4 regions of the Rossellomorea sp. QJM3NY_18 genome follow, and region 2 is predicted to be linked to each of the others. Evidence: riboswitches for the same ligand, from Rfam matches in the RefSeq annotation. Region 2 holds a riboswitch; each other region holds the start of a gene.
What was found. A riboswitch is a leader RNA that binds a small molecule or an ion and turns the genes downstream of it on or off. The one in region 2 is predicted to bind cyclic di-GMP.

Region 1 (3,617 bases), 430 kb from region 2:
TGTGGACGGTCTGATCATCAATAAAGAAGACGGTCAGAAAACATGGCTTGTCGAAACGTATATGTCGAATGAATACATCGAATTTTTCCAAAAGGCTCAGCAAAGCAAAGAAGACTTGGAAATCCAGGTCGTGATTTCCCATGCAGCCAATGATCCTGCTGCCTTCATGACATCCATCCGTTGTATCAAAGAAATGGATAAACATATCAGCATTATGTTTGAAGGAAAATTGAAGAAACAACGGAATGAATATGCGGAAATACTGCTTGATGACTTGGTCCAGAAAGGGTACTCCGGGGATGAACTTGTTCGTGAGTTCCGTGAGAAGATGGTGTCTAAGCCAAGGATTCCGGCAACGGCAAAACCGAGCATTTAATAATACGAAAATATGTAATTTCTTGTCGAATTATTTATGATATAATTATATTTAATATTGTGACTTCAAACATGAAGTCTTTAGGTAGGTGTCCCTGATGATTGGAGAGAGAGTTAAGAAATACAGACAAGAAAAAAGAATGTCCATGACGGAGCTCGCTGAAAAAGCAGGCGTAGCTAAGTCATATTTGAGTTCAATTGAACGTAACCTTCAACAAAACCCTTCCATTCAGTTTCTGGAGAAAGTTTCAGCGGCTTTAGGAATTCCTATGGATGCTCTATTATACGATCAACCCGAGGATCAAAACATTGATCACGAATGGATGAAGATTGCAGAAGAAGCAATGGATTCTGGAATCACCAAGGAACAGTTCCGGGAGTTCATTGAATTTAATAAATGGAAATTAGGCAATAAATAAAGTCTTGCGAAGAGTTCGCAAGACTTTATTTATATTACATTATTTTATATCCGGCCTTTACTTCCTGGGATTGCTTTTGTAAATACTCCCTGATTTGTTGCTTAGATATTCCTGCTTCCAAGGCTTCTTTCACTAGCTCAACCCATTCTTGGTCCAATTCTCTATTCCCCAAATTGTTTCCCTCCTAAAATACAGTAAACGTATTCCAGGCAATCCAGCCGCCATCGTATTAATATGCGTTTCAAATTCACGTTGATGTCTTTCATATGTAGTCTTCCAGGAAATTGATTTACTATTAATACTTTAGACCTGTGACTTTGCGTCCCCATTTTTCAATGGGTTTGCCTTTTTCTGCCCTCACTCTTCATCGCTTTTCGTTATATCAATAGTACCATCTTTTTTCAAAATTTTTTGTCTATTCAAAGAAAATTTTTACACTTTTTTCCTACAAGTGAATGCTTTATTCGACATTATCCAAGTTTATTACTAAATAAATTGTTGTATTCTTCATAAGCATAAAGATATTTGTCGAAATTCAAAGATATTTTTTGTTCATATTCTTTTCATAAGCTTCTAACTTTTTTCGGAGTGGGATAAAATCACTATGCCTTAAGAAGGGCGTATAAAATGGTGCTTCAGTTAAGTCATGACCGCAAGATGGGCAAATCCAATCACCTGTTTCAGTGCTACTGAATGAAGAGCGAGTACATCGATTGCAAACTTTTTTATACATTTATCCACCTCTCTAATGTTATGATCACTTCGTTCTTATTAATATATTCGTTTTGTTCTTTATAAAGAACTTTATAAATTAACTATAGTCTAATTTCCATAAAAATGAAAGTCTGGATTTTTTATTTTATAAAAAAACAGAGGCAACTCATAGTCGCCTCTGTCTTACCCCATTACTCGTCCTTATTATCCTTATCCTTCATATCAATATCATCTTCTACAGCGTCTTCTTCAGGTGTGTTGTTATCCTTCGCTGCATCTTTGTCGCCTTGCTTGTTCTTGTCTTCTGACTCAGGGTAGTTCTCTTCATTCATGTCCCCGTTGTCGTTCATATCGTTATTCTCATCCATGTTGTCGTTTTCTTCCACTGGTGCTTCGTCTTCCGGAGGAGGCTCCTGGTTGGCGTTACATCCTACAAGAAGGAAAGCGGCAAGTGCAGATCCACCAAGGATCGATAGTAACTTTTTGCTCATGATGTATGACTCCTTTCTATGTTGGTTAATGTAAGACCGTTACGTTGGTCTTTTGTTAGCTTTCCCGGAAAATGAATTAACTTGCATATGGAATCATTTTTTCAAGGTAAAAAAAGCCGGATTTGACGTGAAATGAATCACATCAAACCCGGCCGCATTATACCTGATTACTCTTGCTTATCCCCAAGAGCAAACATCATCTCTAATTCACAAGCAACTTCACCATCAACGGTTGCAACACCTTTTCCTTTACCGATCGGTCCTTTAAAGCGGATCATTTCCACTTCAAGTCGGAGCTGATCACCAGGCTTTACCTGACGCTTGAAACGGCATTTGTCAATGCCCGTGAAGAACGCCAGACGTCCACGGTTATCCTCGACCTTCAGCATCGCCACAGCTCCGACCTGAGCCAGCGCCTCGACAATCAGCACGCCCGGCATCACAGGGTAATCAGGAAAGTGACCATTGAAGAACTCCTCATTCGCCGTCACATTCTTGATCCCGACCGCTTTCTTGCCTTCCTCCACCTCTAAAATCCGATCCACCAGCAAAAACGGATAACGATGGGGAATAATCTCTTTAATCTCATTAATATCAAGCATAAATAATTCCTCCTACCAATATGTATGTACACTTTATTGTACAGAAACTGTGGTTGTAATAGCAACAGGATGGGAGGGACGGACCTCGAAATCCGCCCTAATCCCCCAAGGAAATCCCTTTAAATCAACATTTCCCCTCAAAAAAGGCATCAAATTCGAGGTCCGTCCCTCCCAACTCCAAATTTGCAACGATATCTACGTAAAAAAAGGGACGGACCTCGAATCACAAGCTCCATTCGCAACGAAACCCTTTTATATCAAGGTTCACTGTCGTAAAAGCTAACGATTTCGAGGTCCGTCCCTCAAAAATTATTTCTTCACTACGATATCAATGATATGCTGCCAGGTTTCTGCTTTGAAGACGTCGGCAGCGTTGCCGTTGCCGATGCCAGCGAAGCCGATGACGGCACCGAGGACGAGGCTTCCTGCAAGAAGAAGGATGAACAGAAGGATTCTGAGCCAGATGGGAAGCATGCGAACACGCACCCAGCGTGATGGCTTAGTTTCGTCCTTTTGCTTTGCCTTTTTTTCTGTTTTTACTGATTCTCTTGTCACTTTTTCTTGCAGTAGCTCTTTTTCACTCATAGCATTTAACTCCTTTTAGCGTATCCCATTTACAAGGCCCATCATTTGATCTGCAAGGGAGATGGATCGCGCCTGGAATTGATATGATCGTTGAACACTCAGCATGTCCGTCATTTCTTTGCTGATATCCACGTTCGATCCTTCTAACGAATTCTGAACCATGGAAATATCAGATCGTGCTCCACCCGTGACGTTGGTCACCACTTCATCTTCCGTGACGCCTAGTTCATCCAGGTTGTCTGCAAAACCTAACAGGTTCCCGCCAAATTGCTCCAGAAATTGAGATTTTTCAACGGTCACAACGCCGAGGTTAAATCGTTCTTCTCCCCCACCGGCACCTGTAACGGTCAGAACCCCGTTATCACCAAGCTGAAAGGAAGAGGCATCCTCAGAAAACGTAATATAGTTATCATTCTCATCCAGTACCGGCA
Region 2 (3,617 bases):
AGATCTTCTCCTCCCCGAACTCCGTGAAATTCATCAGTTCCACTCCGAAATATTTAAATACATAAACAATCATAAGTTGAAGCATGAATGCGAACATTAAATCAGGCACCGTCTCCAAGAGATTTAGTGCTTTCTTAAGAGCCCGCGTGATCGGTCTCGGTAAAAACACAGTCAAGACGGTAAGAATAAAGGCAATAGCAAGCCCTATGCCCAAGGCTCCCCCGATAATTTGCAGAGAATACAGGTATGGTCCCCAAAGCATATCGAGGAAATCGACGGTAATCCCCTTATAGGAATAACTCCAATTGGCCCCATCCATAAAAACAAAGATGAACTTGATAAACTCCTCCAAGTAGCCTACAACATTATATAACCCTCTCTCCCTGAATACTTCGGGAGCAATACTCACGGCTAAAATCCCCATTAGACCGAGAATATAGTAAAAGATGAACCTGATCGGAAACTTGAGATATTTCATGAATAGAATCCCCTTTATTCTCTTTTTCCTCAGTTTAATAGAAATGTTAAATTTTTTCAATTTTATTTCAAGTCTGACAATTCGGTAACAAAAAGAGTGACTCCTCTAAGTCAGAGTCACTCTCCCGGTCTAAGCCAATAACCGGCTCGGCTTTCCTAAATAAAAGCCCTGTCCAATCGTTATCCCGATTTCCCTTGCCACCTGCATATCCTGTTTTGTTTCGATTCCCTCTAAGACAATCAATGTATCATTTCCGTAGAATTGGCTGAAAAAAGAGAGGAACCGCTGTTTCTTTTCATCCTGTGCCAGGTTCATGGCGAAATAGCGGTCAAGCTTGATGATTTCCGGTTCATATTCAATGGATTTCTTAATGGAGGATGTCCCCTGCCCGAAATCATCTATCGCATACCAGACGCCATATTGCTTCAGTTCCTTTAAAGACTCTTTTAACAACGGATTCTGCCAAAGCTCTTCTGCACTGGATTCATTAATTTCAAGCACGAGCCGTCCTTTAATATCAGGGTGGCGATCCATAAGATCGGAAAAATAGGTGTGAAAGCTCGGGTGCAAGATCGTGGTGATATAAATATTGAGAAATAACTTACAGTCCTCAATCCCGTTTCCCGAAAAATGTTCAAGGGCTTTTGAAATGGACAGAGTATCCAGTTTGTACAAGATATTGGCCTTCATGGCCGATTGAAATACACTTTCGGGATTTTCATTATACTTATTTCGCAAAAGACCCTCATAAGCATAGAGGGTTCGATGTTCACCCATATCATATAATGGTTGAAAATCATGGTAGATAAAGTCGTCTTGGAAAATAGTAAAGATGTTCATAGGACCCCTATACTCTCTCTTTAGTTTTGGTCTTGCCTACAAAAAAACCACACAAAAACGCATTATCCGCGTTCGCATGTGGTCGGTTGCGCTACTGGCTCCCCTAAATGTAAGCGCCCATCTATCATTTAGGTTCAAAGCCCCCAGTCGAATGGTCAGCTTATAAAGATATTTGTCTTATAAGAAAAATATACCACATAACTAGTACTTATGGGGTGTATTTTCTAGAAATTATTAGAAAATTCATAAAGAAAGACCTATCTTGATACAAATGGATTACCACTAATCCAGAACCGCCATGGATAATCCCTGGCTTCCCCCGTGTTATCAATCCCTATTCTTTTCCCTGCCGAGATGTTTTCAGGTTGATACCCCTCTGTAATCATGAGCGGCGGTTGTAAATAGCTCCCCCCATAATCCTCCATGGTAATGCCTAGTGCCTTCGTCAACTTTCCCGGCCCATTGGTCCAATTCTTCTTCACATGACCGGGTCGTCTCGCTTCCATAAGCTCTTGTCCATGGAGTGGCTCGACGGCTCTGATGAGGATCGCTTCAGGCTTTTCCCGTTCTCCGCTCACTACGTTGACCAGGCAGTGAGTATGCATGACGTATGTATAAATTCGGCCAGCTTCATGGAACATCACTTCCGTCCGCTTTGTACGCCTGTTTCCGTAACTGTGGGCGGCCCTGTCGATCGGCCCCATGTATGCTTCTGTTTCCACAATATAACCTGAAGCGATTCCTTCCTCCGTTTCTTTCACTAACACACACCCCAACAGTGATTTGGCAAGCTCCAGTGTCGGCTGCTCGTAAAAGGTTGGGGGCATAGGTGTATCTTTCATGATTTCACTTCCTTATCTACATTGTCTAATCTATTTGTACCCTACCACTGCCTATTTAAATCAAGAATCCACGATCGATGTCTAATGTGATGGTCATGGATTCCCCGCTTCGGTATTCTTGATTCCGATTACCCTACGCCTCTGGTCCCATTCAAAAATAATCCTATAGCTCATTGTGGTAGTCTCTCCACTGCTTTAAAATAAATGTATCAATTGGAAAAACAAACCAAAGTGAGGGATTGGAATGAAAAACGCATTTGCCATCATTATTGCATTGCTTGCATTGGGGACGCTCTATGTCATCCTAAATGACAATACATCATTGTTTGCAAAAGAAAGTCAGTCAGGGGATCGGATTGAAGTGACGAATGAAATCAAACATATCGACCTGGACCTGGAAAACAGCGACACAAAAGTCATACCGACTGACAAGAATGAAGTACAGGTCGATATAGAGGGAAAAGGGACGATGACCTTAACCGGGAATGGAGATACGATTGACGTTGTGGTCAAGCATAAATGGTATGAATGGATCGGATTCAATCGCAAATCAAACGTAACGGTTTATATTCCGAAAGGGTATAGGAACAGCGTGGAAATCGATATCGGCTCCGGCAATTTCGTGATGGCTGGAGAATCTGATTCAAAGAAATGGAAACTTGATGAATTGTCGATTGACATGGGATCGGGGAATATGGAGCTTGAAAACGTCGAGACAAAACTGTTCGAACATGATGGATCTTCAGGGGATTTGGTCGTAAACGGCCTCACAACAGAGGATGGAAAAGTGGGAATCAGTTCGGGGGATGTAGAGTTATCGAACTTTGAAGGTCCCCTTGTAGGCGACTTATCCTCAGGTGAATTAACGGTCACCATGGACTCCTTAAAGGGAGACATGACATTCGATGTCAGCTCAGGTGGAGTGAAGCTTGATCTGCCGGAGAAAGCAAGCTTTAAACTGAAGGGGCAGGCAAGCAGCGGGGATATTTCCTGCAATCTTCCATTAAAGAATCAAAAAATAGAAAATGGGGATATTACCGGGGTCGCAGGCTCAGGGCAATATACCATTGATGTTTCAGTATCCAGTGGAAATGTAGATATATATTAATGAAGAGTGCCGGGAACCCCCGGCACTCTTTTAATTATTTATGATGGAATGGGCATTTTCCTTCAATCGGTTCTACATCGTCTCCAATAAAGTACTGCTTCCACTCACGATGCTCCGGGTCCCCGTAATGACTGATATTCGGATGCGTTGGTAAGCCGTCCCATTTTTCGACCCGCTCTCTTACTTTTTCACGGGACATGATACCACCCTTGGAGGTACCCTCCAATCCTTCAAAAATCCTTCTTGGCTGAAATCCGAGTACTAAGCTATTCCCAAGGTCCCTCGTCTTTCGCTGCTTGTAGGCAGGGGCATTCCCAAACACGAAGAAAGGTTCCCCTGCAAAGGAAAA
Region 3 (3,617 bases), 740 kb from region 2:
AGGAGACTTCCCCTCATAGAAACCCTCGAGCTCCTCCAGAGACTTAAAAGAAAAGGCAGACGTCTGGTAGATCGGTGTTGTCTTACTGCGGATTTCCTCGGTTCCTTTCAGCTGACTATGTACGACCTTGGTGGTGAATTTCATTTATTGTCATCCTTCCTGAATCTATGTATTTTTAAAAGTGTATCATATTCAGAAGATTGTGAGGAGTGTGAGGTATTGGATGCAAAAAAAAGAACCTGTAGCATACATGCAACAGGTTCTCATCGTCAGACGTTTTCTAAACACCCGATCAGGCGATTTTCTATATCCAATGCCAACCGTTTCAATTCATCGTTATCTACCAATTCAATCAGCTTGCTGGGCTTTGCCATACCGATCTTCGTCGATCCCTCTTCTGTATATACCGTCACTTTACAAGGAAGGAAATAGCTGACGAGCATGCTTTCTTCCAGCACCTTTTTCGCTTCGTGGGGATTACATACTTCCAGGACAACTACCTCTTCATTAAAATCAAGCCCTTTATCCTGAAGCTTGGCGGCCAGGTCAAGATTCCACAGAACCCCGAAGCTTTCTTCTTTCAAGGCTGCTTCCACGGCTGAAACCGCATCCTTCACATTCATTGAAACTTCTTTTGTATAATGGAACATATTGATCCTCCTTTTTGAGTCATGGTTACTTATACCTCTTAGCGTATGTAATGAAACGTCCTGTCAGAGGTCCGTCCCTCCCATTATTCCATCCCTCGGACCATTTCACCCATCATTTCTTCGTTCATGGGGCCGACGATTTTGTGCTGGATGAGGCCGTTTGTATCGATCATGTAAGTGGTCGGGATCGTGAATGCCCGGTACTCGTCACCGACATCCCCTTTTTCATCCATGAGAATAGGGAAAGTGAGTTCATAGCCGTCGACAAACTCCTGGACTGCCTTCTCCCCCTCATCCTGTGAGGTCAAGTTGACGGCAAGGATTTCGACATTTTCTTTTTTCGCGTTTTTTTTGTAATACTGTTCCATATGGGGCATTTCCGCTTTACATGGCGGGCACCAGGTGGCCCAGAAATTCAGGATCACTTTCTTGCCCTTGTAATCGGAGAGCTTGACTTCTTCACCTTCTAACGTGGTCAAGGTAAAGTCCGGTGCACGATCCCCTTTCGTGAGTCCCTGCTTGGCATCAGAAAGATCCATGGATTCCTTGGCCAACTGGGCAGCCTCTTCTCTTGCCTTTTTTTCCTGTTGATCCTGAAACAAATTAACCAGGAAGATTCCGATCAGCAGGGCAACGATTGCCAGAGCAAAATTTCGTTTATTCAATGTTCGTTTTCCACCTTCCGTAGATAAAGATTAGATAAGCCATCACGATGAGATACGTCCAGGTGACAGTGGTGAACACAAATCCTCCAGATATGGAATGGAGCAGCAGCTGAAGAAGGGTGAAGACCACCACTAATTGTATAGCCCACGTATCACGGTCATCTTCTTTTTTCGATAAAAATAAGACCAGTGCACCGTTGAGACAAAACTGGATGACCCCTGCAAGAATATCAGATTCCAGCAAGTGAACGACAAGTTCAAAGAAAACGACCGTACTCATCCAGGCAATGACGAGACGATATACTGTGTCTGCCCTTCTAACAAATATGTATAAAAGCACTGTCAGCAATCCTAACCAATATCCCCACCTGCCCCCATGGAAATAAAGGATCGTAATGGGATGTTCAATAACATTCTGAAAATCAACGACAATGACACTCAGCTTCCAGATGACCAAAAAGTAAAAAACACCATTTGAATACCAGTCGCTTGCCTTTCGATTCCAGAAGTAGAGGAAAAGAAATGTCAGAATGAACGAGGCGATGATCGCTCCCCAAGTAGATGGGAAAGTAAAGGAGCCTATGGTGTACCACCTTTCATCCATTTGTTTCTACACCTTTCATAGAGGTTTCTTCCAACTATTTTGTACTGGTTCATTCGTACGAAATATACCCTATTATGTATTAGTATCTTAAATTTTCATCTTTCAGGCAAGTGATTTACTCATAGTGTATCCCTTACTGTAATGATTACAGACAGCAGGGTGTTGTTTTTCCGCAAAAAAGGATCCTTCTCTGAAGGATCCTTTCATATACGACGTGAAAATGGTGTTCCACCCTGTGAAGGAATCAAAATCTTAAGCTGCTTTCAAGCCTTCAAGGATGAGTATGAAGTATTTGACAGTATCTCCACCTCGTTGATTGATAATGTCGATGTCATGAAGAATTCTTTTGACCTCTTCGGTACCAACACAGTCAATAAACATCTCACTCACTTCTTCCGCAGAGTACTCGCCAATATGAGTATACTTTAATGCTGTGCGATTCCTTCTGCAGAAACTTCTTAATTGTCTTTTTATATCTGCTAACTCCAACATCATCATCCTTCGTACAGATTCAAATCCCACCAACACAAACATTTCCAGAGAAAAAACCCACCAAAAAGGCAGGCTGAATGATACTAGAAAAAAATTAGAGTTAGTATTCATTGCTTCCATTGTTTTCGGTAACCCGGCGATCATTATTTAAAAATAGAAGACCCGTGGTTTTGCGTCCTAATTTTTCAATTAGTTTGCCTTTTTCGAAAAATCACTTGAACATATTTGTCATTATACTAGAAGAATAAGGATATGAAAACAGTCTTTCTCAAACAAGTTGTTGATTTCCTTTTTTCTTATCAAGTAATAGATAGGGTAGTTAGAAGAAAGAGTTCTTTTACCCTCGCTCAAAAAAAATCCCCCTTCAAAATAGAAGAGGGGATTTTAAACTTAAAAGTTGATATATTGACGTGGGTTTACAGCATTTGAATGCGATGCACTCCAAGAACCTCTGTAAAGTTCAAAATGTAAATGCTGTCCGAAAGAAAATCCTGTGTTACCCATGTATCCGATTTGGTCACCTTTGTTAACAGCTTGTCCAGTGCTCACTAGCGAAGAAGACATGTGAGCATACACTGTTGTGAACATTTGACCGTTGATGGAGTGAGTGATGTACACTACATTACCGTAGCTTGAGCTGTAATGGCTCTTAATGACATAACCATCTGCCGCTGCAGAGATTGGAACACTTCCTCGTGCTGCAATGTCTGTACCATAGTGGAAACGTCGCTCTCCGTTTAATGTATCCCAACCAAAGTTAGTTGTAATTGTTCCAGATGCAGGCGCTGTCCATACTCCTGAACTTACAGGGGCACTTGGGGCTGCTGCCGGAGCAGCTGTTGCAGAAGCAGAAGAAGATCCACTGCTACTAGTTGTCGCTTGTTTTTGTGCTGCTGCACGCTTTGCTGCTTCAGCTTCCGCCTGGCGCTTACGCTCGATTTCACGCTTGCGGGCTAATTCTGCCAGACGTGCTTGTTCAGCTTGGATTTCACCTTCAAGCTGGTGCTCCATTTTAGAAAGTTCACTCGATTCTTGTTCAAGGTTTGTTTTTTCTACCTTTAAAGATGCCTGCTGAGCTTCCAGCTGTTTGAATAGCTCTGCCTTTTTAGCTTTTTGGCTATCAAGTTCTTTTTTCAAGGATTCAAGATTCGCTTTGGAAGATTCCAGATCCGAAAGTTCTTTTTCTACTTCCGCCTGCTTTTTCTC
Region 4 (3,617 bases), 640 kb from region 2:
GTTTCACTCGCTAATTCTTGTTTAGGGCTCAAAAGGATCGGAATCCCATTGGATGCAGCATATGGGGCGATGGATAATGCATCCGGGAAGTTACCGCCATAGGCGATGACTGCTTGTTTATAATCACCCAGTTGCTTGGCAATGTTAGCTGCCGTTTCATATCTTGTCTTCCCTCCGATCCGCTGTACATCCAAGCCGTTTTTCCTCAGGTCCTTGGCAACTTCCTCGGATATTGCACCCTCCCCTCCTAAAATGACCACTTTCTTTGCCCCTAATTCTTTTATTCGTGCTTTCACCTTATTATTTAAGCTGCCTTTTGGATTTAATAGTATCGGTGCATCTTCTTGATAAGCAAAGGGGGCACCTGCCAAGGCGTCAGGAAATGTGGTGTCTCTTGTTAATACAACCGTATCTGAACCGTCCGGCCATCCTGCCTTTGAGATTTCAATGGCAGTATCGTACCGGTCGTTCCCGTATATCCGATACACATTATCTGTGGCTTCTTCTCCAGTAAAAGCGGTGAGTCCATATACTCCGTCTTCACCAAACATGTTTAGATCTGTGGCTACCAGATAATACGAACCTGGCGGTAAAGAATAATAGATCAGTAGTTTTTCACTTCCCTCTTGGAGCAATTCATCCGGATAAATCGGCTCGCCATTCGGACTGAATAGCAAATATCCAAGGTCATTGAGTGGCGTCAATGTGGTTCCGTAAATATACGTATCTTGAGTTTCATCCATACTTAAGCTATAAAAATCCAAATCTTCTTCCCACCAAAAGCTTCCAAATAGGATATCGTCAAGTTGTATAGCGTCAGCCTGATGAGGGGAATCATTGGGTTCCTGCTCATATATATCCCCCATCAATTTCATATCATCTACTTTCTTAGAACCTCTCATCTTTTCCTTCAGTTCATGAGAGATTGAATCACCGAGTACCTTGAATGATTGTTTTTTTGAAACAGAGAAAATTTCTTTTTTGATGGATGATCGATCAAAGGTACCAGCAGCAAGTATTGGAGTGATACTGAAACTGAAGATAAGTAGAAACACACATAAGCAGGTGCAGATTTTCGTCATTACCTCAACTCCTATTCAATTTATTATGTAGGGCCTTTTTGCCACGCAGAAATGAAAATTTTTGTGAGAGGGTTCCAACGAGTGAAGCAAATCAATGATTTTGGTTAAATAATGAAAGCTGTGAGGTTCAAGCTTTGAAATAGTGCTAGAGATGGTGAAGGAGAAGGTAAGATATGCAAATGGAATATGAGAATTCCAGTGTGGTGATAGAATGGAAAACGGCGTATACGGTAGCTGGCTGGCATCGTCTCAACGACGGAAACCCCTATAGCTCTGCGCCACCATTTTTCAATGGGTTTGCCTTTATCGTACGCTTTTTTAAAAGTATTTATAATATCGGGTTTAGAAAATACGTTTCCTTGGTTTTCGGAAAACTTTTATAAAGATGCTGTTTTCTTCTGATCTAAAAATCTTTATCCCAAATATTTTTAATGGTGTCCAAATCTCTTTCATGTAATAACTCGGCACAAGGAACTCCCCCCTTATACTAATTAAATTTCATAAATCAATATACTTATATTTACATTATAAAACCAATATCAGAATAATCTATCATTTAAAAGAAAATACTTATCGACAAATTTCTCAATGACGGTGATTGTTTTTATTATAACGAACAGAAGAAGCCGCATATGACCATAATTGATTGATTGTACTCTCGCTATTTCAAATAAAAAAGAACTTCAATAAATGAAGCCACTGAAAAAGTAGTCACTTTATAAAAATGCTGTTTTTTAGGGGGTCAAATATGTCTCCCTACCAGTCTATCGTCGCTTAGAAGCGAATCTGGAGCCTCGTTTTTTAAACATCATTTTTCATCTCTAAAATGCTGGACTTTTTCAGTGGCCTCCAATAAATGAAGTTCCTTTTAATCTCTATCCTTTGACCTGACTCAAATAACTCTATAACATCCAGGTACTCTGTACAAATTCTACCCACAACATTCACTTTAGGGTTACTCTCTAAGTCACATCGAACAATCTGCATTTCACCCTTATACCGCCCATACAGATCATTATCCTGTGTAATCGTACCCCGTGGCCGCTCCTCGGTAAGTTGTGGAGGAATCTCGCTTTCCGTCCTTGTGTCCAACAACCGAAACACATCCCGGCCCGGATCCGGTCTGAGCTGGTACTCCCCTTGGATTCCATCACTTCCTCTGTACGAGAGCTCGATGACATCCTCCTGATCAAAGCGTACAAGTTTCCCCAGCAGTTCCACAGAACAGCCCGGGTCGCCAACGAATACACCCGACACGCCCCACCGTTTCAATTGTACGGCACTGACATAAGGACTTTGACCTCGGTGGTCTTCCAAAGTGGGAAGTCCCAGATGGAGAGGGCCACGCTTCTTTTCATCCCCCGGTATAAACGCATAGATGGGAATACTGAGCGTATCATACAAATGTTGCTGCTCCAGAAAATACTCCTCATCCAACCCTGTTTCCGGTTTCGGATAGAAATTATGCCAGGCAATCCTGTTTCCTGTTTCCAGCCCGCAATCGATCCACCGCTGCAGTTCTTTTTCTCCAACGGTACTGGCATTGATGGCGATCCGAAAATGACGGGATAACTCGAGCATTTCATCCGTCGTGAATCCATCGTCCAGTCTCAGTGACGTGACGCCCAGTTCCTTCAGCTCTTCAAAATGATGAAGCCCAAGCATGGCAGGCGTCTTCTTTGACACATCGGCAAACACCTGGAATCCTTCCCTTTTAAAAAGGGACAGGAGACCTCTCACCCTCTCAGTGCTTATGCCTGATTCTTCCGGAATATGAAGGGAGGTAAAAGCGAGTTTGACACCTGACGCCGAGGCACGAAGAATCCTCGCCTCAGCATCTTCATCAGACAGATAGACGGAAATTCCGATCATTCAAACTCACTCGCCATTTCATCCTTGAACCCAAACAGGTACGTCAAAGCAAATCCTGCCGCATAGGCAATCAATAGTCCAAGAGTATAGTAGAGGATCTCTCCGGCGTTGACTAAGAAGATCAAAGGCAGACCGGATACCCCGATGGCGAACGTCGCTACATCGAAGTACGCCTGGAATGCTCCACCGAAGCCTGCTCCTAAACAAGCCGTCAGGAACGGTCTTCCTAATGGAAGGGTGACACCGAAAATCAATGGCTCACCGATTCCAAGCATCCCGGCAGGAAGCGCCCCGCCGATTGCCCGCTTCAGCTTCTTCTTTTTCGTTTTCATGAAGATGGCAAATGCCGCTCCAACCTGCCCGGCTCCGCCCATGGCAAGGATCGGTAATAGCGGGTCATCCCCGATTGTATTGATCAGTTCTAAATGGACTGGCGTCAATCCTTGATGCAAGCCTGTCACAACGAGTGGCAGGAAGGTAGCGCCAAGGACGAATCCCGCAACAAGGCCACCCATGTCAATAAGAGAAAGGAGACCATTTGTAATAATGTCAGAAATAAAACCGCCAACCGGCATAAATACCGTGTACGTCAATAAACCTGTAACGAGTAACGCTATCGTCGGCGTCACAATGATATCGACCGCCTGAGGAATGACCTTTCGA

Region 1: it holds a riboswitch for cyclic di-GMP, as region 2 does, so the genes downstream of both, AC0VXY_RS21025 (anti-repressor SinI family protein) here and AC0VXY_RS01265 (EAL domain-containing protein) in region 2, are expected to answer to the same signal.
Region 3: it holds a riboswitch for cyclic di-GMP, as region 2 does, so the genes downstream of both, AC0VXY_RS19655 (hypothetical protein) here and AC0VXY_RS01265 (EAL domain-containing protein) in region 2, are expected to answer to the same signal.
Region 4: it holds a riboswitch for cyclic di-GMP, as region 2 does, so the genes downstream of both, AC0VXY_RS20075 (cell wall-binding repeat-containing protein) here and AC0VXY_RS01265 (EAL domain-containing protein) in region 2, are expected to answer to the same signal.

Annotation. Positions count from the first base shown of each region.
Region 1 covers NZ_CM149659.1:4,101,355-4,104,971, forward strand. Annotated here, with positions in the region: gene AC0VXY_RS21015 (YwpF-like family protein) at 1-376, shown strand, start outside; gene AC0VXY_RS21020 (helix-turn-helix domain-containing protein) at 474-794, shown strand; gene AC0VXY_RS21025 (anti-repressor SinI family protein) at 829-966, opposite strand; cyclic di-GMP riboswitch class I at 1,000-1,150, opposite strand; gene AC0VXY_RS21030 (hypothetical protein) at 1,700-1,999, opposite strand; gene fabZ (3-hydroxyacyl-ACP dehydratase FabZ) at 2,167-2,601, opposite strand; gene AC0VXY_RS21040 (DNA-directed RNA polymerase subunit beta) at 2,911-3,186, opposite strand; gene AC0VXY_RS21045 (flagellar hook-basal body protein) at 3,202-3,617, opposite strand, start outside.
Region 2 covers NZ_CM149659.1:224,987-228,603, reverse strand. Annotated here, with positions in the region: gene AC0VXY_RS01270 (ABC transporter permease subunit) at 1-478, opposite strand, end outside; gene AC0VXY_RS01265 (EAL domain-containing protein) at 608-1,318, opposite strand; cyclic di-GMP riboswitch class II at 1,390-1,470, opposite strand; gene AC0VXY_RS01260 (DNA-3-methyladenine glycosylase) at 1,576-2,160, opposite strand; gene AC0VXY_RS01255 (DUF4097 family beta strand repeat-containing protein) at 2,405-3,268, shown strand; gene AC0VXY_RS01250 (YqcI/YcgG family protein) at 3,303-3,617, opposite strand, start outside.
Region 3 covers NZ_CM149659.1:3,792,350-3,795,966, forward strand. Annotated here, with positions in the region: gene AC0VXY_RS19635 (trans-sulfuration enzyme family protein) at 1-144, opposite strand, end outside; gene AC0VXY_RS19640 (DUF302 domain-containing protein) at 270-650, opposite strand; gene AC0VXY_RS19645 (redoxin domain-containing protein) at 734-1,315, opposite strand; gene AC0VXY_RS19650 (hypothetical protein) at 1,308-1,919, opposite strand; gene AC0VXY_RS19655 (hypothetical protein) at 2,172-2,531, opposite strand; cyclic di-GMP riboswitch class I at 2,536-2,620, opposite strand; gene AC0VXY_RS19660 (murein hydrolase activator EnvC family protein) at 2,802-3,617, opposite strand, start outside.
Region 4 covers NZ_CM149659.1:3,889,014-3,892,630, forward strand. Annotated here, with positions in the region: gene AC0VXY_RS20075 (cell wall-binding repeat-containing protein) at 1-1,082, opposite strand, end outside; cyclic di-GMP riboswitch class I at 1,309-1,394, opposite strand; gene AC0VXY_RS20080 (MupG family TIM beta-alpha barrel fold protein) at 1,884-2,954, opposite strand; gene AC0VXY_RS20085 (PTS transporter subunit EIIC) at 2,951-3,617, opposite strand, start outside.